Paraglaciecola psychrophila 170: one gene and its partner. The protein of the gene in region 1 binds, or shares a complex with, the protein of each later gene. Links are inferred from orthologs where the notes say so. Each region holds a gene or a part of one and is shown in the gene's direction. Other genes may lie near its edges.

Region 1 (13,098 bases):
AATTAAAAGACCAAATGCTTCAATTCGTACTGAAAAGTAGTTCTCTTTGAGGGCAATATGCAAAATAAATAGTCCTTCCAGCCCAATGGCAAAGCCCCAATAATCAGGTGCAAGGCTACTGATTATTGCAACTAACAACCATGCGCTAGCAAGCATAGTATACAAGCTGGTGGTATAGAGTTTTTGTGTTTTAGCTTGGAGTAATAAGAAAGCATTGAGTACAGCGTTGACGGTGGCAATTGCAGGTAATATTCACTCACTAGTGAAATTTGATTGGTAAAGCATATCAATATTAGCGAAAATCGTTATGACTGTGAGTATTATGTTGCTTTTTGAGTGTGCACTTTGTTTGTTCAGTAATGTACAGAGATATAGCAAATACGCACAATAAAAGCCTTGGCTAAAAAAACCTAAAATGTGTGTGGTAGTGCCAGTTAGTAAGAGGAATTCTATACAACCATAAGCAATCAATACGCTTACAAACCCCAGCCATTGCCAGTTTTTATCCGTGGCTTGGTATAGGCTAGCGAGCAAAACCTAAACCAATTAGTTAGTAACTGGTGCCTAGTTGATCCAATTGTGAAATCAGCGGAACAGCCTCACCGCCGATAACCGCCAATGCACTGACAATTTTTGTATCTAATTTATTAGCTAAAATAAAACCCGTTCAAGCAATAACAATATAACTGAGTAGCACCATCCAGTCTGGCAATAGTTGATAAAAACTTCCCGCCACATAAACCGTCACAAAATTCAGTAATAGCCTTAAGCTGACAATAGCAGAGCTAATTTCAGGGTATTGTTGACGTTTAGCTAAATATACACCGCCGAAGGTGACGCCAATAGCGATCACCAACAGCAACAAAGATTTGCTGCCAGCACCTAGTTCGCCGACAAGTAACTGAGCTAAATAACCAAAACCACTCACTAAAAGAGCAATGCCAATTAGCATAAATACAAATATTGGCCCTTAGCCTTTGGCTTGATAGTGTTGGTATAGATTCAGTAATGGCGAAACAAACTTAGTGATTGGAGATAAGAGGCTTAATCCTAGAGTAGTGGTTTCTTTTAACAGATAAACAATATAAGAAGGTTTGGCGACGGAGTCAGTATGGGAACTAATCGCAGGCTCATCAAAAGCGGCAAGCTGATTTTGTGAACCTATTACTTGCAAAGGTATAGAAGGAGAAGGGGCCTGTGCCGGTTTATGCTCTGGCTGTTCGAATGGCGTTTTTTTATCAACGTCATAACCATATCAACCTCAAATATATTTAGGTAGTACAAAACAGTTTTGGGTTGAAGCGCTAATACGCTGGAATAACTCAACATTAGGATTTATGTCGCCTGAAAAATTTATTGCCCTTGCACAAGAGAGAGGATTAATTTATGAATTAGGGGGCTGGGTCATTGAAACCCCATTCATACAATGAAGTGAGTGGTTGAGTGTCTATGAAGTGCACATTAAAATGGCTCTTAATTTATCTGCCAAGCAAATCGAGGACAAACTGTTTGTGGCTGAGTTGAAGTTATTGGTCATAAGTACAATGTTGACAGCGCTATCATATTTAAAAAACCTGCCTATACAAACTCACAAGCTAGGTAAGTCTTTTATTGACAACTTAGAGAAAGATATTGATGACACCAAAATTTGTAAAACCGCAATATCACTAAGTCACGATTTAGGTTTACGCTTTGTTGCTGAAGGAGTGGAAGCAAAGGAGCAGGCTAAATATCTTCCTGACAACGGTTGCGACGTGCTTCAAGGCTATTAATTTTGTCGTCCAGTGCCAGTGCCAGTGCCAGCTGCAGCTGCGTTTTCTTTTATTCAGAACTATCAAGCTATTCAGTTTTAGTCACATTCACTTAGTGGGCTGATGTTATAAACTAATTTCAGCCGATATTTTGCAGTGTGGTTACTTCGATACATAAAACATATTAGCTAAATACCAGCAAAATATCTTTTAATGAGCGTTTAACGGATATCCACGATTTTTAAAAAGTGTTTTATTGAACGCCTCAAGATATAGCTATATTTAAAAAAGTAAGTGATGAAGTGATGGTTTGTTATAAAATAAAAGTTTACGTCGCTAATGTCTGAAAAGCTAGACTGATAATTTTTATGGCATGGTCCGGTACCACATATTTGCTATTGATATGCAAAACCCTCTGACTATTATAAAAAAGCCCACTTTAAGTGGGCTTGGTGTTTCTTGTAAAAACATCAACAACAAAATACTAAAAAGTATTAATATTGGGTCGCTTAACCATCAATTTGCACTTATGAAAAAGCGTATGTTAATAATTATTTAATCTATCAACGCTTGATAAACTAAATTTCTAAAATCATCGTGATAACGGTGAAAACCAATAGGTACAAATTGCGCCATGGAGATCATCAAAATTTGCTCTTCTGGGTCGACTCTAAAGTAAGTTGATGCTGCACCACCCCAACCAAAGTCTCCTTTAGACGTCATAAAACCAGTCATTTCAGGATCTACTGTGACGGACATCGCAAGACCATATCCCTCACCTTGAGACGTTTTACTGTAAGGTATTAAATTTTTGGGCAAATGGTTACTGCTCATATATTCAACCGTTTTCCTGCCTAAGATCCTCACACCATTAATTTCGCCTCCATTAAGCATCATTTGTGCAAAGGTAAAATAATCTTGCATGGTAGAGACTAAACCGCCACCCGCATTATGGATTTTGGGGTCGCTCATAAAATCACCCACGGGTTCCTTTTCCATGACGATAGTTTGACCTGTTTTGTCAGCAGTATAGATTTGCGTGAGTCTGTCAACTTTATCCGCAGGTACATAAAAACCTGTGTCCTTCATTCCCAGGGGGCTAAATATCGTTTCTTGCATGTATTCTCCCAGTTTTTTACCACTGAGTTTTTCAACTAAGAAGCCAATTATATCGGTAGAAACACCATAATTCCAAGCAGTGCCAGGTTGATGAGTCAGAGGTAATTCGGCAAATTTAGTTAATATATTATCGCGATTCAACTCGTCAGGTTTAGACAGCATTTTTTGATACAGCTTGTCGACTTCACTATTGCTAAAACCGTAGCTAAAACCAGACGTATGCATAAACAGGTCAATAATACGGATAGGTGACTTAGCATCTTCTACTATCATGTCATCACCTGATCCACTGACATAGACTTTCATATTGGCAAGTTCAGGTAAGTACTTAGCAATGGGGTCAAACATATGAAATTTGCCTTGTTCCCAAAGGGTCATAGCAGCTACTGCAGTCACCGGTTTAGTCATTGAATAAATTCTGAAAATGGTGTCTTCAGTCATGGCAATGCCAGCTTCTTTATCTTGCATACCTTGAGCATTTAAGTAAACAATCTTGCCATTTCGGGCGACTAAAGTGAGGGTGCCTGCTAGCTTTCCTTGGTCGATATAACGTTGCATGGCGGGAGCAATTCTATCTAGGCGTTGTGATGAAAATCCTACTGATTCTGCTGCGTTTGCTGTGTTTTTAGCGTCGACCACTGTTGACTGGCAAGCCATCAACGTAAAGCAAACCATTAAACTAAGAATAAACTTCATAACATCCCTTAATATTTTATAAGAAGAAGTAGTTTAACCAGAGTTGAGATGGGGGCAAGTTGATTAAAATGATTGTGGTGCATATGGGGGGTTATCTTTAAAGTGCGAACAAAAACATTGATTTATCAATCAATGTTTTTGTTCGTGTGGAGTTTAATAAGATTTAAAGGCAGGTTTCGCGCCATTTTCCCGAAAGGCGTCCGCATGAGCGTTTTTGACTTGAATCACTTCAGCCTGCGACTCTTTTTATCAAGAACCACCTGCACATTTGGCGCCCGACTTTACACAAAGGCCAGATAAAGCTGTTTCATATTTCGCTCAAATGACGTCGTGCCATTTGCCCCAAAATAAGCCTATTTTTTTTGAAATTTTAAAAATGGAAATTGCAGTGGCTGTATTTTTAGGATGGTTATGTCATTAGTTTGAGAAATGACATTTTATTATACCTTTACTCAATTGATAAACCGTGGTGATTTGTGTCAGCTTTTTTTACAATAATGAGTAAAGTAATTTTATTAAAAACACTTAAACCATGAAAAATAAATAGTTTTTTATTTTGGCGCATATGATGCAGTGTTTTAAAGAGTACTTATTAATTCTTTAGTAGTGCTATTTTCATTTTACTTGGTTAAAGATAATGGATTAAAGGAAAACATTAATTCTTCAGGATGGATTCGGCAGTCTGAGTAATTCGTGTAGTTGTAACTTCCAGCGCAGCAGCGCACAAAATTGTCTGGAGGTCATAAAATGAGACGCATTCGCCAAGAGATTACCTGCATTTTTGTCGATATCCAAGATTCAAGTTATAAAAAATCCCGCTTAGATTACCAGAATGTTATTGACATAATGGCTGATTTTTTAACAGAAACTAGTCTCATTCTCACCGTTCACGATGTCAAAGTTGGCGCCTACCTAGGCGATGGGCTGATGGCTTTTTGCGATGCCAAAGACAGTCAAAAAAGGTTTATTGATGCGGCTTATAAAATTCTTGAGATGAGAGAGAAGAAAGACATGTTCTACAAGAAGAATTGGCGAAGCTCATTTAATATTTGCATTGGCGTTCAAACGGGATTTGCTTCGCTGGGTTACTTTCCATGCAAAGAGTTTCGTCACTGCACAGCGATGGGGGACACAGTTAACTTGGCATCGCGTTTTTGTAGCTTAGCAGAGACTAATTCAATCTGTGCCGATCAAGGTTTCTATCTCGAGAACAAGGGGGCTATAACGAACTTTAAGCTGACTCCCAAAACTTCATTAAATTCAATAAAAGGCTATGAGGGAGAACAGTTCAACCTAGTTCATGCTACCCCAAAATTATACAATGAGCCCAGTCACGATTTATGCCCCAATTGCAGTGGCTTGATTGAGACCACCTCGCTTTTCGACGAGCACGAGATCCGCAAGTGCAATGTTTGTGATTTTGGCAAACTCTCGCCGGTAACTTTTCAATTGAGAGGCCTTCGCCACCTGAAAAATCGGATGCGTTATTTATTTCGCCATCGATGGTGGAGCAATCTGAATCTTCAGATAACTGGAAGTTTCATTAGTTAAATAATCAATCTAGAATATAAGTTTTGTAAATTATCGTAGTTAAATATAACAAAGTGATCTTCATAAAAATGACAAACCTTGTCGAACTACAGAAAATCATCTGCCCTAGGGATGTTTAATGTGCAGCCAGTCGCAAATTGAAGACCTCATGATTTAGACAAATTGTGTTGAGAGTTTTGAAGGTAAATGTTTTTACTAGGTTGGAGCATAACAAACTTTCTTTCTTAAGCGACTCTAACTGTTTATGTAGAATAGTGTACCAAAGAAAACGTAGATGCCAGTTTTCGGCTTTGGTTGGAAAGATAGCCGGCTGCTTGTAAAACCCTCAATATATTGACTGAAACTGATCATAAAAAGTGCAATGAAATGCATTTATTCGACTTGTTTTTATGGCGGTCCTTTTATTGTGAGTTCAAGTTAACAAAAGTCAGTAGGTGAAATTAGGTGTTTTATTATTTAATAATGCTTGATATGTAATATCTTTCTCCTGAAGTGAAATATTGATAGCTCATAAATTTAGGCATCTTTCTTATACTCAGTTCATAACAATGCTCAATGTTGTCGAGGCTCAATGAGAGAGCCCAAAGTTGCGTGAAATTTGTATTAGTAGGAAGCCTCTTTTGCCCAACACCGTCGACAACAATTATTGGTACAGCAGAGTTTCGCTAAAATACTGTCCGCAGCTGTAACGGCAACATTAATGTTGCTGTAAAAGTCTAGATGATATTAATGGCTTGGTAGGGATTTTGCAGGAATTAACCAAACGCTATTAGGCTATCGCGTCAGTGTCAATGACTATACCCCACAATAGGCAACGCGATATTGTATGCCTTAAAAAAAGACATAGGCAATAATTTTATGTCAGAGGTCTGGAAGGCTTGGATTGAAGTATACAAAATTATCGCCGAGGTCACGGGCAGGTATGCCTATTTGATGTTTGACATACAAAAATAAAAAATTTATCAACACTGATATTGTGTGTGATGAAGACTTGCTTGGGGGCAGCCTGAAATTAAAGAAAATGATAGTGGTTAAGACACTAATCTAAGAGTCCATGTTAGTGATTTATTAATAATTAGCAAATATGTGGCAATTAGCTACGATTGTTTCCATTTGTCCACGGGGTATATAATTAAAGTTGTCACTGAAAGTAAATTTTCTTATCTGTAGACGAACGTAAAAACCCATAATCATACTCCCATTCCATAGACTGTTTTTCAAAAAAAACAATTATACCCAGATCAATTAAATGTATGATTTATGAACCTTTCCAGTGGTTCTTAAAGGAATTTACTCCAGCCGTCAGGCCCTGTGATGGCTATTTTTGATTCAAACCCAATTAACAAATTTTCACCATCTTTTAATCCCTTAAAATTCATCCTGAAATGTGTATTTTGAAGTTATTTGGGTATACACTATGCGCCGCATTTGAAAGCGATATATATAGAAAGCAAAAAGAGTATTGTCCTAAGTGGGACAATTTGAAAATTATTTAAAGGAAAAAAATGACTCCTATCACTAAAACTTTTCAGTATGGTCAGCATACTGTTACTCTAGAAACGGGCGTAATCGCTCGTCAAGCCACCGCAGCTGTAATGGCAAGTATGGATGATACTTGTGTATTGGTTTCTGTTGTTGGTAAAAAAGATACTAAGCCTGGTCAAGACTTCTTCCCATTGACAGTTAACTATCAAGAAAAAACTTACGCTGCTGGTAAAATTCCTGGTGGATTCTTCAAGCGTGAAGGCCGTCCTTCTGAATACGAAACACTCACGTCTCGTTTGATTGACCGTCCAATTCGTCCTTTATTCCCAAATGGGTTTATGAACGAAGTGCAAATTATCATCACTGTTGTTTCAGCTAACCCTGAAATCCCAACTGACATTATTTCTCTTATCGGTGCGTCTGCCGCTCTAGCTATCTCTGGTATGCCATTTAATGGTCCTATCGGTGCGGCGCGCGTGGGTTACACTGATGAGAAATATGTATTAAATACCCGTACTTCTGAACTTGAAGCTAGTCAGTTAGACCTAGTGGTTGCTGGTACTAAAAACGCAGTATTGATGGTTGAATCTGAAGCTGATATTTTATCTGAAGAAGTGATGCTTGGTGCTGTTATGTATGGTCACGAGCAATTACAAACCGTTATCGGTGCAATAGCTGAATTTGCTGCTGAGGTGAATACACCTTCGTGGAATTGGCAAGGCGTTCCAGAAAACACTGCGCTTAAAACCAAAGTAAAAGAATTAGCTGAAGCTGGCATGACAGAAGCCTACCAGATCTCTGACAAGATGGAGCGTAAAGACGCAATCAACGCTTTGACTAGTCAAACAGTCGAAACTATCGTTGCTGGCGATGCAGAGCAAAACGCCAAAGAAGTATCTGAAATGATGCATACCCTTGAAAGTGACGTAGTACGTTCACGTATTCTTGCTGGTCAGCCTCGTATTGATGGTCGTGATCCTGCGATGATCCGTGCCCTTAACGTTGCCACTGGTTTGTTGCCACGTACTCACGGTTCTGCTTTGTTCACTCGTGGTGAAACTCAAGCAATCGTTGCTGCCACCCTTGGTACAGAGCGTGACGCGCAGATGATTGACGGTCTTAGTGGTAAAACAGACAGTCGCTTCATGTTACATTACAACTTTCCTCCTTACTGTGTAGGCGAGACTGGTTTTGTGGGTTCTCCTAAGCGTCGCGAAATCGGCCATGGTCGTCTAGCTAAACGTGGGATTCAAGCGGTTATGCCGTCTGAGCAAGATTTCCCATATGTGGTACGTGTTGTGTCTGAAATCACTGAATCAAATGGTTCGTCTTCAATGGCGTCTGTTTGTGGTACGTCTTTAGCATTGATGGATGCGGGTGTTCCTATTAAAGCTTCTGTTGCGGGTATTGCAATGGGCTTAGTGAAAGATGACGAAAACTTTGTGGTTCTATCTGACATTTTGGGTGATGAAGATCACTTAGGCGATATGGACTTTAAAGTGGCAGGTACTACTAATGGTATTACTGCTTTACAAATGGATATCAAAATCGAAGGTATCACTCAAGAAATCATGCAGGTTGCTTTAAAACAAGCTAAAGAAGCGCGTTTGCATATTCTAGGCGTGATGGACCAAGCGATTTCTGGTCACCGTGAAGAGATGTCTGAGTTCGCTCCGCGCATCTATAAAATGAAAGTAGATAAAGACAAAATTCGTGACGTAATTGGTAAAGGTGGCGCGATGATCCGTGCTATTACTGAAGCATCTGAATGTAATATCGAAATCGAAGATGACGGTACGGTTAAGATTTTTGCAACTGAACTAGCTAAAGCGCAAATTGCTATTGCTAAGATTGAGCAAGTCACTGCTGAAGTGGAGTCGGGTAAAACTTACTCTGGTAAAGTAACGCGTATCGTTGATTTTGGTGCGTTTGTTGAAATTTTACCTGGTAAAGAAGGCCTAGTACATATTTCACAAATCGCTCACGAACGTGTTAATAAGGTTTCTGACTTCTTAGAAGAAGGCCAAGTGCTAGACGTTAAGGTTGTTGAAATTGACCGTCAGAATCGTATACGTTTGAGTATCAAAGATTTGACTGAGAAACCGGCTGCTCCAGAAGCTGCTGAAGGTAATGAATAATCAGTTGACTCATGTCTAACTGTTAAAAAAGGAGCCGAAAGGCTCCTTTTTTATTGCAAAAAAATTGAACTTTTCCAAATGTTTATTGGTGCTGCTATGGCTGTTAGTGGCTTGCTGTCAATATGCTTGAACAACCTAAAACAAACATTTAAAGTTATTGTTATTGTTATTGTTATTGTTATTGTTATAAAGAGTGTGATTTATTGCGTTTATTGACGCCGTTACATAGAGCAACTCACTTTTCCTCTTAGCTTGCAGCTCTTCATATAATAATTGGCAAGAATGTCGCTCAATACTTGATAGTTGTACAGCCTGAAAAATTAATTATCCTCTCAATCATAGCTACATACATTTAATAACAGCACCAAAAAATCGAGACGTAATAACCTAGCTATTTAAGATTCATTCCAGAAAAACAGATGAGGCTGCAACGCTTGTTTCTATAAATAGTAGTGCTAGTATTCTAAATCTATTCGTTTGGAGAAAGTAAATGGACAAAGCTACAAGCAAGCATGCCGCGTTTAGCGATATGGCACAAAGTACAGCAGAAGACTGGGCAATTATTATAAAAGAACAGACCCCATTTGCTGCAAACGGTGGGCAGCGTGTACTTGAGCACCTTCGCCTGCTAGATGGCGATTATGGTGGTTTCCCGGTAGACCGGCTTACCCACTGTTTACAAACTGCGACTCGAGCATACCGTGATGGACGAGCAGTGGATTATGTTGTCATGGCCTTGCTTCACGACATTGGTGATACTCTAGGGGCATATAATCACCCCGATATTGCTGCCGCAATTATTAAGCCTTTTGTATCAGAAGAGTTGCACTGGATTGTGCAACATCATGGTATTTTTCAGGGGAAGAACTTCTTTCATCATATTGGACTCGACCCTGACATGCGTGAACAATTTCGAGGACATGAGTATTTTACTGCAACCGAGGAATTTATTGAAAAATACGATTGCCCTGCTTTTGATCCCGAATATGACACCTTGGCAATAGAGTTCTTTGAACCCATGGTCATGGAAATTTTTGCTCGTCCGCTTAAAAGTATCTACAAAGCAGCGATGATCAAAGGCGCTTAAAGCCCCTTAAAGCAACGTTCAAAGTTAATTACAGCGTAAAATAATCAGTCGATTAACCGCGTTTAGTGTGATTTTAGATGAAATCAGACCAAAATAAAAACACGCAGTCGACCGCTCTGGAAGGGATTACTTAAGACGTGTTGTTATTTAAGTTTTTGTAAAATCAACTCAGGCTCGGGAAAACTACACTGTAGTTTAAATTTTTTATCATTTGCGGCTGTGATCTTAAGTAATCGTTAAATTCGTCAATTAACCAAGCTTGGCTGAAGGTTGGTAATTTAAATTCTACCACTGAATTTAGGCAACTTTGGGGTAAATTCAATTTGCTTAAATTTAGGATTGTTTTGCAATTAGTGTTGGCTGACACAATAATCTATTTCTGCGGTATCTACCCCATCTAAGGCTAAATATTGTCACTCTTCCATGGTGAGTACTGCCGAGATGAGAAAGCAAAACAGAGGGGACTGGTGAATGAGGTTTAAGTACTTAACGATCTAATGGAATAGGTCTTAAGATTGGCAGCGGAAGTTACCGAAGCAAATCAGCAAAAATTATTGACAATTAAAACCTTAATGAACGAGGACTAGATTATAAGTCTACAAGACGCGCAGGCTTGTAAAACACAAGTGTCGGTTTCTTACATCAAAGCCTTAGATATAAGTCAAATAAAAACTAGGCTAATCATGTTGAGGCAACGTAAAAAATAATATGGTTAATTTTAATTGTCGAAACGCGACTATTGAATGATTTGCTGCAGCACATGAGTGGTGTTAGGCGCCACGTCTTGACCTTGGGTTATTGCTGTTTCAACACATAACATCGTAAGATAACCATCATCTGACATATCCCCCATACTAATAGATTTTTCTTGCCATGGGTTCCATACAACTATGCTGTCGTGGCCTGATGACATTATATCAGTCTTAATTTCACCATCTGCAATCGTCAAGGTTTTTGGCTGCTCCTGATGTACTCTGTCTGTTTCTTCGTTGAACTTGTATGCTTGGGGTGTATCCAATATTTGATAACCACGAGTTTTATCTGAGTATTTTTTAGACAAACCTAACAACTCACATTGCTTTATATCAGAAATAGCAAAGTAACTATGTAACGCGCTGTTATAGGTTAAAGGAGTATCACCAAGGTTGGTGGTACACAATTGTATCGTTAACTGTTGTTCAACATGCACCACTAAAACGAGTTGCACGTCACCTTCAAATCCATCGCCTTTGCTAGTGTGTGGTTTTAGGGTAACGGTTGTGCCCGTTCTTGTTTCTTCGCAACTGATAATTTGCCATGTTTGGGTGCGCACATAACCGTGCGCTGCTAGATTAGTCTTGGATTTATGAGGACCAAACCAAGGCCAGCAAACAGGTATACCACCTCGAATTGGTTTTTTAGCGTCGAAAAAAGCGTGTTGGCTTACCCACAAACGTTCTCTGTGGTCATGTTTGGGTTTGAAACTTAAAATATGTCCACCAAATAAAGATATTTCAGCGTAGGCAAACGCGTTCTCAATATGTAAAAGCTGAATGTTATCTCGAGTTATGATGGTTGTTGAATCAGTCGGTAGCATGTGAGTTCTCTGTGGTGAATCAAAAAAGGCGACTTAGATAGACGCCTTTTTAACATATTTGTGTAACCACATTAACTCTCTATTGAGAGTTAATGTGTCAAAGTATTTATTTGCTGATGTGGGCAACCAGATCTAGTACTTTATTTGAGTAGCCGATTTCGTTGTCATACCAAGCCACTAATTTTACAAATGTATCCGTTAATGCAATACCGGCTGTGGCATCAAATATTGAGGTGCGAACATCACCAATGAAGTCTTGTGAAACCACCGCATCTTCGGTGTAACCCAAAACACCTTTCATATCACCTTCAGAAGCGGCTTTCATAGCTGCACAAATTTCAGCATACGTGGCTGGTTTGGCTAAATTTACGGTCAAGTCTACCACTGAGACATCAGCTGTTGGCACGCGAAAAGCCATTCCGGTTAACTTGCCATTAAGCTCAGGGATAACTTTACCTACTGCTTTAGCTGCACCAGTAGATGAAGGAATAATATTTTGAGACGCACCACGACCACCACGCCAATCTTTAGCCGATGGGCTATCAACTGTTTTTTGTGTTGCGGTAGTCGCATGTACTGTTGTCATCAAGCCATCAACAATACCAAAATTATCGTTCAGTACTTTTGCTAAAGGCGCTAAGCAGTTAGTAGTACATGATGCATTGGATACGATGTCTTGTCCTGCATACTCATTATGGTTAACACCCATAACAAACATCGGCGTTGCATCTTTAGACGGTGCAGAAAGTACGACTTTTTTAGCACCTGCTTGAATGTGTTTACGTGCAGTTTCATCCGTCAAAAATAAACCAGTCGCATCAACTACTACTTCTGCACCAATCGCATCCCAGGCTAAGTCTGCTGGATCGCGCTGCGAAGTTACTCGGATAGTTTTACCATTGACAACTAATTGACCGTCTGCCACTTCAACAGTACCGTTAAACTTGCCATGTGTAGAATCATATTTAAGCATATACGCCATATAATCTGCATCTAGCAAGTCGTTAATCCCGACTATGTCAATGTCGTTGCGTTCAAATGCAGCACGGAGTACAAATCGACCGATTCGGCCGAAGCCATTGATACCTACTTTTGTTGTCATCTTTAATCTCCTAAGCTTTTTTAACTGGTTGTTAAAATAAGGTAATTACGAAAGGTGATAACACCCTTCTGAAATTTAATTACAAAATTATGGACTAAATAGCTGAATAAGGCAAAATATTCACGGTAATATGTTATTAAATTACAATATGGTCATTGCAAACGTATTCATTATCAACAACGAAGTGTTTTCGCTGATAATAGCGGATACAAATAGCGATACATTATTGTTATCTATTTCCTCTAATATTGGGGTAAATATGAAAGGTCAATGGGCCCTGGTCAAATTGCATAGGAATTAAATTTTAATGACGACTTCGTTACTTGAACAGTTGGTGGAATATCGTGGAATTGAATCTAACTATAACGATGCTTGGGGTCGCCCCACAACTATAGCGTCTGAAACAAAAACTAAGCTGCTTTCAGCAATGGGATATCAGGTTGATAAGCCAGAACTGTTACTAAAACAAGTTCAAGACAATAGCAATAAGACCTGGTTATCTGTACTGAACCCTGTGCAAGTTTTCCGCATCGAAGAACATTTGCAAATTGTAGTGCGTCTTCCCATCGAACTAGTAACAGACGAATATGTGG
Region 2 (12,836 bases), 1.4 Mb from region 1 along the record:
GCTGAATTAGCACCATCAGCACCAATCAAAATTTTTGCGTGAATAATTTGGCCATCTTCTAGGGTTACTTGGGATGCATCAGTAGATGTTATATTCGTAACTTTTAGGTTTTTATAAAAAACCACGTTTTGATTATTATTAATCACTGCGTGTAAGCCCAATTGAACAAGTCGATTTTCAATAATGTGACCAAGATGAGGTTGCTCAATTGCATTGCAATCAAAGTCAGTACGGCAAGAAGGTTTATCCCATACTGACAAACGTTTATAAGGACACAGACGCATACTTTTAATATGAGCCCATGCTCCTAAGTCTTGCAGCAAGGCTTCAGAGGTTAAACTAATGGCAGAAACTCGCATATCAGGAGTTTGTTTAGAATCAAAAAGCACCGGCATTGAGGGCTCAATTATCGCCACTTTAAAGTTAAGCTTTGCCAACCCCAAAGCCATAGCCGAACCGACCATTCCACCGCCCACCACACAAAAATCAAACACGTTTTTTTTCCTTTTTACTACATACCATTAGTTTAACAAAAAAAGGCGAAGATTTACGTTAAAACATCTAAATACTACTATCCTTAATATTGCCCAATACGGCGTTTATATTGAGATGACTAAAACACTATTTGCAACGGCAATGAAATGGCCAAAGGCACAACAGGTCCTAACCCATGAGCCAAATATTCAGGGGAATTTTGCCCTGCCTAAAACAGTCAATACAAAGACAATGATTCTTCGCCTTAAACATCAACATCAGACGCGGCTAAGTGGCTAATTATTCTACAAAAACATTGTTTATAGAGTCTTTGCATTCTACCCTAGATTAAAGTTATTTATACAAATCACACAGAAGAGAGACTTATGAAAAAAATCGCTGTTTTGACATCGGGTGGTGATGCCCCAGGTATGAATGCTTGTATTCGTTCAATTGTTCTCACAGCGGATCATTATGAACTTGAAGTGATTGGTTATAAAGATGGTTATAACGGCCTAATTGACCAAGAATTTAAACTGCTCGTTCCTGCCAATGTGACGAATATCATTCAGCGAGGCGGCACGATATTAAAAAGTGGTCGCTGTGATGATTTTCATACTGAGGAAAGTGGTAGAGCCGCAGCCAAAAACCTACAGGATTTAAATGTAGATGCATTGTTAGTGATTGGTGGTAATGGTTCTTTTCGTGGTGCACATCATTTATGTAAATACTATAAAGGACAAGTCATAGGCTTACCCGGCACCATAGACAATGACATAAGCGGTACAGATGCCACTATTGGATATTATACTGCCATTGAAACCGCACTCGATCCCATTGATAAAGTGCGAGATACCGCAGATGCTTTTGAGCGTATATTTTTAATTGAAGTCATGGGAAGACATGCAGGGTTTATTGCCTTGAATGCCGCAGTGGCATCTGCTGTAGATAGAGTGGTAGTCCCAGAAGCTTGCAATGATATTGACTTGGAAGTGGATAACATTATCGAACATCTACATGCAGTTTATAGTCAGCAGGGGATCTCGAGTTACATAGTCGTGATGAGTGAAAACTTATTACCCGGAGGGGGTAATGTCGCTGGCGAAAATGCTCACTGATAAAACTCAAATCGAGTGTCGACCTGTTATATTAGGTCACGTTCAAAGAGGAGATTCACCTGTTAGCCAAGACAGAATTTTAGCAACTAAGTTGGGTGCTTATGCAGTTGAGCAGGCATTAGCAGGGCAAAACAATATAATGGTGGGTGAACATAATAATCAGTTAATCACACCACCGCTTGAAATAAGTTGGCAACAAAAAAGCCTCTTGATACATATTTGTTGAAGTTCCAACAACAATTATTCAACACCACACCATTATAATTTAATCATCTCCTTCACACGATCACGATGACTACGACTAACTTTGAGTTCAGTGCCATTGTTTAAGATTAAGTGGTATTCGCCACTAATATGACTGACCATTTTTTGTACGAACTTAATATTAACCATCGCCGAACGATGAGCTCGAACGAATTTTTTGGGATCGAGATCCTTTTCTAGCTCTTTCATAGTGCGGCGCATAATATGGGTCTGATCCGTTGCGTGCACACACATATAATCACCAGCAGCATCAATCCATTGAATATCATTGACTGCCACACGGGTCACTTCGGAACCATCTTTTATGGCTAAAATATCAGGATAAGGGTTAGTAGTAATGGGTTCACCGCTAGCTAATTTCCGCAAAATATCTTCACAATCATCACCGGTAAAATCAGCGACCAACCTCGCAAGTTTTTGATTGTTACCATCTTGTTGTTTTCGTTCTAGCATCAACTGTACTTTATCAACTGCGTCTTTCAGACGTCTCTCATCCACTGGTTTTAATACATAATCCAAAGCGTGTACGTCAAATGCTTTGATCGCATAAGAGTCAAATGCGGTAACGAACACAATCAAAGGAATAGGTTGCTTTAATTCTTGTAGTTTATTAATGACTTGAAAACCATTCAGCCCGGGCATTTGAATATCTAGAAATACCAAGTCAGGACGCACCTGAGGAATGAGTGTTACGGCCTCTAATCCATTTTTACATTCACCAACAATGTCAATATTGTTAAACTCAGCCAAACGTAAGGACAATCCCTTACGTGCGAGAGGTTCGTCGTCAACTATGACAGTACTAATTTTCAATTTTTTTGTCATTTGAGTTCTCGCTTATTTCATAAGGGATACGAATATTAACTTTTATTCCCGTTGGATAATTATGAGATATCACAAAAGAATGTTTATTAAGATATAAAGCTTCTAATCGGTCTTTTATATTTTGTAACCCTACCCCGCCACTTTTACTGACAGGTAATTGTCCGTTTTTAATCTCAGCACCAGGACCATTGTCACTGACGTTTAGCATCAAATCACGTCCAAAAGTTTTAGCTGAAATACTGATACATCCGCCAACTTCCATTCTGGATATGGCAAACTTTATCGAGTTTTCAATAATAGGCTGCAATATCAAACTGGGTACGAGTGCACTTTGAGTCTTTTCTTCTATATCCCAAACTACCGTTAGGCGGTCTTCAAATCTAACCTCTTCAATTTCCAAATACAGCTCTAAGGCTTGAATTTCTTGGATAAGAGGGACTCGCCGGATGGGGTCTTTATCAAGTGAGTAACGTAAAAAATCACTTAAACGGCTGACCATAGCCTCAGCCGTTTTGTTCTCTTTCATAAGAATAAGCGTTGAAATGGCATTCAGAGTATTAAAAAGAAAATGTGGATTCAACTGATATCTAAGCATTTTAATATGCGCCTGATGCGCCATAGAGGATGCTTTAAGCACATTTTGCTTTTCTCTGAGTAACATCTGATAGTTTTTGACACCAAAATAAGCGCCGGTCCAACATCCAATCATGATTAAAGAATTAATTGTATCCTTAAAATACCAGTACCATTCTTCAGGCCGATAGCCTTTTTTGTATATTTCCCAGTTATTGACGTTTTTAACCAAGGTCCAAATCAATGCCGTAAAATACAAGCTAGCACCAACCATAATGAGCATTTTAAGCGGTGTTAAAGTCAATGCCTTACGATATATATATCGAAGTGGAATAGTCAGCAACCATCCTGCATAGGCATTAAGTACTATAACAAATAGCCATATACTGCGCATATCTTGTAGAAATGAGCCGATATAATAAACGATTGCAAAGCCACACCAACCTGCTGTATGCAGGGTCCAAAACAACCGTTCTCGGCTATCGACTAATTTTTCCCACTTAGGCACACATATTCCTGAATAATGAACAGTAAACAAGTATACAAAAAACAGGCTAAGGAAGCTCTCTCTTGGTCTTAGATTAGCGGTGTTTTATCGCAACGGATTGTAGAATTAAGCAGTTAGCTTAATAATTGATATTTAAACGTTTTAGCCAGTGTACCCACCACCAAGCAGGCCCCACCAGTAAAAATTGAAAATCTTTTAAAAAGCTAGGTTTTTTACCTTCAATATTGTGTCCAATAAATTGCAAAATCCACATTACTACAAACAAAGCGACACTAAACTGCAAAACAGAAATATCTAGTAACTCAAGCAGAACAATTCCATACAAAGACAATACGGATAGTAGCGTCATAGCGGCACCTATTGGTCCAGACAAACGAAAGTAATAATACAAGGTGGGAATAACCAGAACATGCGCCCACGTGACAGCGAAATAATCTAGAAAAGCAGGCGTAGGAATAGACCATACAAGTGCTAGCGTAACAAAATATATTGCCGGTACTGCTATTGCATGTATAAGAATATTGGTTTTGTTTTTATGACTTTCGCCATACTCATTTAAAAGAAATTCTATTTGACGCATGTAAATCTCATCGACATGTTATTAACTCTATTTTAACAACTCAATCGACTTGCTTCAATTAAAAACTGTAAACTTAGCGATTATATTCACTAATTAACCCGTCGATAACATTAGATCTTGCAATAACTGATTAACTTCTTCTTCAGGTGTCTCGAACTTGACGCCGTAATACAGGTATACCTCATCAGACTTAGTGTTCATAATAGTGCCAGTTAGGAAAATACTTTTATCTTTGGATACAACAAAATACATTTTCACAACTTGTCTAAGTTTTGGCTTGGTCATGCTTGCACTTTTATTAATACTCATTCGGCAACCATTTACCGATATATCTAATACCAGAGAGTCGCAAATAACGGAATTACTTTTAGCATCAAGCATACTGGTTGCGATACGCGTTTGTGCTCTAGGTTCAATACGTAAATCTTGGCTTTGTATAACGAGAGGAAAGCTAGTAAAAATCAAATGACTTGGTTTCGTGGTAACGAGTATGACTTTAACTTTAAAGGCTATAATTTCGCCAGTATCGTCCTCAAGGATATATCTAGCAATTAACGACTTATCTTTAAAAATCCCATCGCCCAATGATCCCCACTTACCTTCATCGGGGTATCTGAAAATCATACAACGCGTACCATCCATACCTACAAACTCGGTTCTCACCCTTTTCGTAGTAGTGGCAGTAGACAATTGTAAATCAAGGGGTCTGCCGGGCCGCATGGAGCGGAGCTTTCTTAAATCTTCATTCGTCAGCCCAATTTTTTCCTGCAAAATTGCCATTTAATTAATAACCCTTGAAGACCATTGTTGTTATGATTAGCTTTATGCATTCTAGATTGTTGTTAAATAAAGTGTACACATACAATAACTTACTACATTATTTATAAATATAAAGCATTATAATCTTTATATTTTCATTAAATAGAGAAACATTATGCATATTCATCCCTCACCCATTCATTACCATATTAACGTTTCATCTATCCCGGGGCATGTATTTGATGTCAGATTACACATTAAAAATCCTGATGAAAATGGTCAAATCCTAACCTTACCCGCTTGGATACCAGGAAGTTATATGATCCGTGATTTTGCCAAAAACATTGTCAAAATTAGTGCTCAGGATGATATGGGCACAGATATAAACATCCAAAAACTCGACAAACAAACTTGGCAAGCACAAGCAGTTAGCACAACGTTGACCATTCAATACCAAATTTATGCTTTCGATCTATCGGTTAGAAGCGCCTACATAAATGATGAAATGGCATTTTTAAATGGTACCAATATGTTTTTGGCAGTTGTTGGACAAACAGATCAACCTTGTGGGTTAACGTTGCAAAAACCTGTACAACCAGAATTATCTCACTGGCAGGTTGCCACTACTATGCCAACAGAGATGCAAGATACACATGCATTTGGTGAATATTATGCGGATAACTACGAAGGGTTGATCGATCATCCAGTACTAATGGGTGAGTTTGATATTTTGCCATTTTCTGCCGCTGGTGTGGAGTTTGAACTAATACTTGCAGGTGGACATCAAGCCGATGTTCAACGCATAACAAAAGATTTAACCAAGGTGTGCCAGCACCATATTGATTTTTTTGCAGATACTCCTCCGGTTAAACGTTATCAGTTTATCACGCTGCTAACAGATAATGCTTTTGGTGGTTTAGAACATATGAGCTCAACAGCGTTAATGTACAGTAGAAATGATTTACCAAGCTTGTCTGATGCGGAAAAAATGACCGATGGATATCGCGTATTTCTAAGTTTGTGTAGTCATGAGTTTTTTCATACTTGGCATGTAAAGAGGATCAAACCTGAAGAGTTGTTTGGTGCAGCATTAGACAAAGAGCGATACACAGAACAATTATGGATTTATGAGGGTTTTACTAGCTACTACGACGATTTTAGTCTTTTAAGATGTGGTCTTATTACCCAAACTGAATATCTAAAAGTAGTCGGCCAAAACCTCACTCGGTTACTACGTAATAAAGGGCGATTTAAACAAACCATTACCGAGTCTAGTTTTGATGCTTGGACTAAGTTTTACAAACAAGATGAAAGTGCCGTTAATAACATTGTTAGTTATTATAATAAAGGTGCCGTATTAGCTATGTGTTTGGATTTACTGATAAAAAGCGAAAGTGATGGAAATTACAGTTTAGATGACGTGATGCGGAATTTGTGGGAGCAGTACGGAAAACTCGCAATTCCTACCCCAGTAGACGTTATTCAGAATATTGTAAAAACACAGCTGAATTTAGACTTAAATGCTTTTTTTCAATCTGCATTATATTCCACCGAAGAGTTACCATTCAATGAACTGCTTGAGAAATTTGGCGTTGAGTGTCATTTTTTACCTAGAGAAAACTTGGATGACAAGGGCGGTGAAATGACAACATCTCCAATAAAAATCGACTTTGGAGCACAAATAAAAATGCAAGAGATAGGTGTACAAATCATCCAAGTCACAGAGCAAACTGCGGCCTATGAGTCTGGATTACAAGTTGGTGATGTGTTGATAGCCATCAATAAATGGGTGGTGAGTAAAGAAAATTTAATCCCACAGCTAAATCATTTAACGATTGGTCAAACCGTGCAACTGAATGTGATACGTGACAAAAAACTCAAGCCATTGACCTTTTTAGCCAGAGCAGCATCCAAAGACACCATAGCCCTAGAAGTAATCGAACAACAGCAATGTAATAGATGGTTAAGTTAATCATCTATTACATTGCTTCGGTTTAATAAGCCAAATAACTAAATAACTAAATAACCTCAATAAGCTTAGAAAAATAACATTTTAGATGACGATAATTAAGGGAAAGCACCAACCTTTCATTTCTCATGGGTATTTATACAAATTTGATATGCGTGTGGCTCTATATTGCTCGTGCACGCGTAATTATGAATCCCAACATTCCTTTTATTTACTCTTAATTGCTAGGAATACATGAGTCTTAAAATATTTGATAAAAGTACACACTGTCTTTCGAAATATATAAATCTTTCAGAACACTTACAAAATAACAGCAGTCAGCCTGATAACGGCTTAATGTTGACACCACGAGTCTGCTACAAGATAAATCACCATCATTTATAAAAGTAAATGTCATATTAAGTCTCCGCTTAATTTAATAAAACGGTTGTAAATTCGGTTTCATTAACATTTACGTTACACATGCCAGCTTATGACTTTACCCCTTCTAGATTATTAATTTTTTGCCATAAGAAAAAGTAGAGAGAACAAAATAATATTATTTAGAAAAAACCAAATGACCGTCACTTATTATAATTGCTCAACCAGTGTTTGCTTAAAATTAAAATATGTAACTGTTCAGGTTTTAAAGACGCTTTTTGAAGGAACCTTAAAAAAGTTATGAAAACCAATACCTAAGTATCACATCATAGATTTTTGATTCAATTCAAATCGGTTTCAATAGATTCCTGAAAACGCTGCAACGTCAGCAACGTTTGCAAATAAACTTAATCACCGAGGAAATTAACCATGTTGAAAATTGTTAAAACTTCTATCGCTATCGCAACCGCTTCTTTACTATTTGCTGGCAACGCTCAAGCCGATGTTAGCGAAGCTTTACAAAATATCTGCACTATTGTCAAAGCAGATGATAAAGGCGAGTTACGTAAAAAAATGAAACGCGTTCAGTCTGACTTTAGACTTAAGCTTAAAGATTACTACTCAGGTGTGTCATGTGGTGGTAACAGCCTTATTCGCACAGCAATGCTCAACGATGCTGTTGAAACAGGCACCTTGATGGTTAAGAAGATGCCAAAGGGTGACTTAAGCTCACCAGAATCAGACGGAAAAACAGTATTGGTATGGGCTTCTGAAAATGGTTTAGATGCTTCAGCTATCGTTGCGGCTCTTAAAGACAGAATATAAACTGCGCGCGAAACAAGAATTGTTCTTGAACGAACTTGGCTGCGGCCACCGAAACGTTCAACATGGTAGGTAGGTTTCTTTAATCAAGTAACCTTACCTAAAAAACGGCCTCTTCTGAGGCCGTTTTTTATTGTCTGAACACAAAGGTACAACACACAAAACAAAAAAGTTTTAAACCATCGATGGAAACGAGTGCACCGAGGAAAAGGAAAATAATATTTATTATGTGTTCCTCGGCTCGCGGCACCCAGAGCAGCAAAGCCTCTTTTTACTCAGTGATGCAAAACGCTTTTAGAGAAACGTAAGGCTATTAAGATTGTCGCTGCTTTTTATACTTCATCATCCTCAATTTCGGCGTTACCCAGCAAAATTCCATCTAACTTTTTATTGCTCTGTACACCTAATTTTCGGAACTGCTCTACTTGTCTTACAAGGTTGCCTTTACCTGTAGACAGTTTGTTCATCGCACCTTCATAACTTTTCTGACTCGATTCTATAGCTTTACCTACTTTATCCATATCGACCATAAATCCGTGGAACTTGTCGTATAACTTGGCTGCGTTGTCAGCAATTTTCTCGGCATTTTGATTCTGGTATTCGTATTGCCAAATATTGTTGATTGTACGCAGTGCCACCAGCAAATTCGTCGGGCTAACCAGCATGATATTGTTATCAAAAGCCAGTTTCATTAATTCAGGTGCTTGATCTGCACCAAGTAAAAATGCCGACTCAATAGGAATAAACATCAACACATAATCTAAAGTGCGAATACCTTTTAAATCCTGATAGTCTTTTTTACCGAGTTCTTTTATATGATTTCGCAACGAGTTGACATGTTCTTTTAAGTGCACAGCGCGTGCTAATTCATCGTCATGTTCATTAAAATAACGCTCGTAGGCAGCAAGCGATACTTTTGAGTCAATCACCACATCCTTGTCGTTAGGCAAATGCACAACCACATCAGGCTGGAAACTTTTTCCATGTTCATTTTTTAAGGCAACTTGAGTATCAAACTCGTGACCTTCGCGCAATCCAGATTCTTTCAACACTCTTTCTAAAAACCACCTCGCCCCAGTTACCTTGGACTTTGTTATCCCCTTTTAAGGCTTTCGTTAACGCGGCGGCGTCATGAGTGATTTGTTGGTTAAGCTCTTTTAAGCCTAAAATTTCAGTCTTAAGGGATGCTCTCTCCTGCCCTTCTTTAACATATTGATCTGTGACCTGTTTTTTAAAGCCTTCAATCTGCTCTTTTAAAGGTGACAAAATAGAATCCAAGCCAGCCTTACTCGATTGGCTAAACTTTTCTTGTTTCTGTTCAAATATTTTATTGGCAATATTTTCGAATTGTTCTTGCAAGCGTTTTTCGGCCACTTCTAGCAACTGTAATTTATCTTTACTGGCAATTTGCTCTTGTTCAAATCGGGCTGCTTGTGACTCAAGTTGGGTGCGTAATTCAGATGCAACCTTACTGCTTTGTTGATATTGCTGTTGCCAATAGTTTTTTTCTATTTCGAGTTCAGAAATCCTTTCTACTCGCTGTGTTAACTGCCCTAACTTATTTTGTGTATACATTTGTTCTTGTTGAGCTGAGCGTTGCTCTGATGTTAACTCTTTTATCAGCAAAATTTGTTGAGCTAGTTGGTCTCTTAATTGAGTTTCTTGTTGAGCCGCAAACAAACTATTGTATTCGATTGTCTGCTGCGCTCGCTTCTTGGCTCTGATGCCAGTAATCAGGGCGCCAATTATGCACCCTAATAAAAATAGACCGACAAAAATAGCATTGGGTATTGTCAGTAAAGTAGCGGCGTTAAATTGACTCATAGTGAGGTGTTTTACTCTTGTTGTAACATTTACCAATAAAAAAGGCGATAAATCATCACTGTAATTTACCGCCGATATATGCAGAATAAGCTCTGTCTAAAACAACTTATTTTTCAATTTCAGCTATTTTAATTTTCCAAATAGCGGGTCCTGTTTCATGCGCATTGGCTCCGGTGCTATCAACAGCCACGGTCACTGGCATATCCACTACATCAAATTCGTAGATTGCTTCCATGCCTAAATCTTCAAAAGCTACGACGCGCGCCTTTTTAATCGCTTTAGACACTAAATATGCAGCACCACCCACAGCCATTAAGTACACAGACTTATGCTTGGCAATACTGGCTACCGTAGCAGGACCACGTTCAGCTTTTCCAATCATGCCACTGATGCCGGTTTGCTCTAACATCATGTCTGTAAATTTATCCATCCGAGTAGCCGTTGTGGGCCCTGCCGGACCTACCGCTTCGTCACGAACCGCGTCTACTGGGCCAACGTAATAAATAAACTTATTATCGAAGTCCACGCCCTCTGGCAAACCTTCACCATTCGATAACATGGTTTGAATACGTTTGTGGGCAGCATCTCGTCCCGTTAACATTTTACCTGACAATAAAACCGTTTCACCAACTTTCCAATCTTGTATATCTTCTTTAGTCACAGTGTTTAAATCAACATGTCGGGTGCCCTCACCTACTTCCCAGGTCACTTTTGGCCAGTCTTCTAATTTAGGTGGGGTAAATTCAGCAGGCCCTGACCCATCTAAACGAAAATGCGCATGACGGGTTGCGGCACAATTAGGGATCATCGCAACAGGTTTTGATGCAGCGTGAGTGGGACATGACATGATCTTAATATCCACTACTGTTGTTAAACCACCTAACCCCTGGGCACCAATACCTAAGGCGTTAACCTTTTTGAATATATCTAAACGTAACTTTTCTTCAGTTGTCTCGGCGCCTCTATCCATTAATTCTTGAATATCCACAGGATCCATTAAGCTTTCTTTCGCCATAACTGCGGCCTTTTCAGCCGTGCCGCCAATGCCTATCCCTAACATCCCAGGTGGACACCAACCCGCGCCCATAGTGGGCAATGTTTTAACTACCCAATCAGCAATATCATCACTAGGGTTAAGCATGACCATTTTAGATTTATTTTCAGAGCCGCCACCTTTGGCTGCAATCATAATTTCAATTTCACCACCGGACACAGTATCGATATGCACAACTGCCGGTGTATTGTCTTTCGTGTTGACTCGCTTACCTGCAGGATCGGCGACAATCGATGCACGTAATGGATTATCTGGATTTAAATAAGCACGGCGAGTACCTTCATCAACCATTTGTTGCACGGTTAAGTCTGTTTTATCCCACTGCACACCCATACCGATTTTCACAAAACAGGTCACTATGCCGGTGTCTTGACACAACGGGCGTTTGCCCTCAGCCGACATACGCGAGTTGATGAGTATCTGCGCCATGGCATCTTTTGCCGCTTGACTTTGTTCTTTGTTGTAAGCCTTTTCGACCGCTTTGATGTAATCAAGGGGGTGATAATAGGAAATAAACTGTAAAGACTCTTCAATACTGTCGATAAAATCTTGCTGACGGATAACAGCCATGGATGCCTCTTAAATTTTCTGGTTAAATTTTCACTTATTGATATGATAACCTGATCGCACAGTTTGCTCCACGACAATATGGCTGCACTGTCAGTAACACATCAACTGTTTTTAGGTACACAAAGTAGTCATCATGAACAACCACACTTATTCATTAACAATCAGCCCCCTTAAAATATCTAACGACTATTCAATGGCAAACTTATTTGCTCACTTTGCTGATAAACCTTGGGCAATGCTTTTAGACTCTGCTAATAGTAAACGTCAGGATGGCCGCTTCGATATTATGGTTGCCAATCCGATTGCCACCATCACCACCATCGGCAACACCAGCAATGTGTGGCAACAAGACGCGGATCTAAATCAAGAAAGCTCACTCAACCCTTTGTCTTTAGTGCAAAACATGCTTGAAAAACACATGCCTAACCATAAAGTCAAATCAGTTAACAAGTTTAACCTGCCATTTATGGCAGGTGCACTAGGTTTGTTTGGTTATGACTTAGGTAAATGTTTTGAAAACTTGCCGAATAAAAATGAAAATGAGTATTCAACTCCAGATATGGCGATAGGCATTTACGCATGGAGCATCATTAAGGACAATATTACTCAGCAATTTTATCTATGTTATTTGGACCAATACCCCCATCCATCTAGCAACCACATACAACAATTAGTTGAGTGTGATAACACCTCACAATCCTTTAGTTTAACCAGTGATTGGCAAGCTAATATGAGTCAAGAGCAATATACACAAAAGCTGTCGTGTATTTCGGCCTACTTGCAAGCCGGAGATTGTTATCAAATTAACTTAGCGCAGCGTTTTTCAGCCCATTATATGGGTGACGAATGGCAAGCATATCAGCAGTTAAGAGTAGCAAATCATGCACCCTTTTCTGCATTTATACGCTTGGCAGACAGCGTAGTAATAAGTATTTCTCCCGAACGATTTATATCGGTTAATGAGGGCATGGTTCAAACAAAACCCATTAAAGGAACCAGACTCCGCAGCAAAGACCTTGAGCAAGATCAACTACAAATTGACTCGTTATTAAGTGCAGAAAAAGATCGCGCTGAAAATTTGATGATTGTTGATTTACTGCGTAATGATTTAAGTAAACACTGCCAGCCGGGCACTG

What was found.
Region 2: pnp (region 1) and C427_RS13630 share a complex: the UniProt entries of both Bacillus subtilis proteins name them as parts of the possible RNA degradosome complex. The link is inferred for Paraglaciecola psychrophila 170 from one-to-one orthologs.

What each region holds. Positions count from the first base shown.
Region 1 is NC_020514.1:1,738,017-1,751,114, forward strand. What follows is about bases 6,194-9,181. They hold pnp (polyribonucleotide nucleotidyltransferase), read left to right. Parts: upstream 6,194-6,622; coding sequence 6,623-8,740; downstream 8,741-9,181. Also shown: C427_RS07565 (hypothetical protein), read right to left, coding at 668-952; C427_RS28780 (EAL domain-containing protein), read left to right, coding at 1,266-1,430; C427_RS07570 (EAL domain-containing protein), read left to right, coding at 1,467-1,772; C427_RS07575 (serine hydrolase domain-containing protein), read right to left, coding at 2,307-3,566; C427_RS07580 (adenylate/guanylate cyclase domain-containing protein), read left to right, coding at 4,314-5,117; C427_RS07590 (HD domain-containing protein), read left to right, coding at 9,231-9,827; C427_RS07595 (D-hexose-6-phosphate mutarotase), read right to left, coding at 10,564-11,403; gap (type I glyceraldehyde-3-phosphate dehydrogenase), read right to left, coding at 11,510-12,505. UniProt on the Bacillus subtilis protein: Involved in mRNA degradation. Catalyzes the phosphorolysis of single-stranded polyribonucleotides processively in the 3'- to 5'-direction. Necessary for competence development in Bacillus subtilis.
Region 2 is NC_020514.1:3,125,608-3,138,443, forward strand. Bases 1-2,726 are described here. They hold C427_RS13630 (6-phosphofructokinase), read left to right. Parts: upstream 1-860; coding sequence 861-1,592; downstream 1,593-2,726. Other genes in these bases: C427_RS13625 (FAD-dependent monooxygenase), read right to left, coding at 1-494; C427_RS28230 (6-phosphofructokinase), read left to right, coding at 1,567-1,818; C427_RS13635 (LytR/AlgR family response regulator transcription factor), read right to left, coding at 1,851-2,681; C427_RS13640 (sensor histidine kinase), read right to left, coding at 2,659-2,726. In the rest of the region: more of C427_RS13640, read right to left, coding at 2,727-3,762; C427_RS13645 (Mpo1 family 2-hydroxy fatty acid dioxygenase), read right to left, coding at 3,881-4,342; C427_RS13650 (flagellar brake domain-containing protein), read right to left, coding at 4,436-5,122; C427_RS13655 (M61 family metallopeptidase), read left to right, coding at 5,277-7,073; C427_RS13660 (DUF3718 domain-containing protein), read left to right, coding at 7,860-8,255; C427_RS13670 (fumarate hydratase), read right to left, coding at 10,183-11,700; pabB (aminodeoxychorismate synthase component I), read left to right, coding at 11,834-12,836. UniProt on the Bacillus subtilis protein: Catalyzes the phosphorylation of D-fructose 6-phosphate to fructose 1,6-bisphosphate by ATP, the first committing step of glycolysis.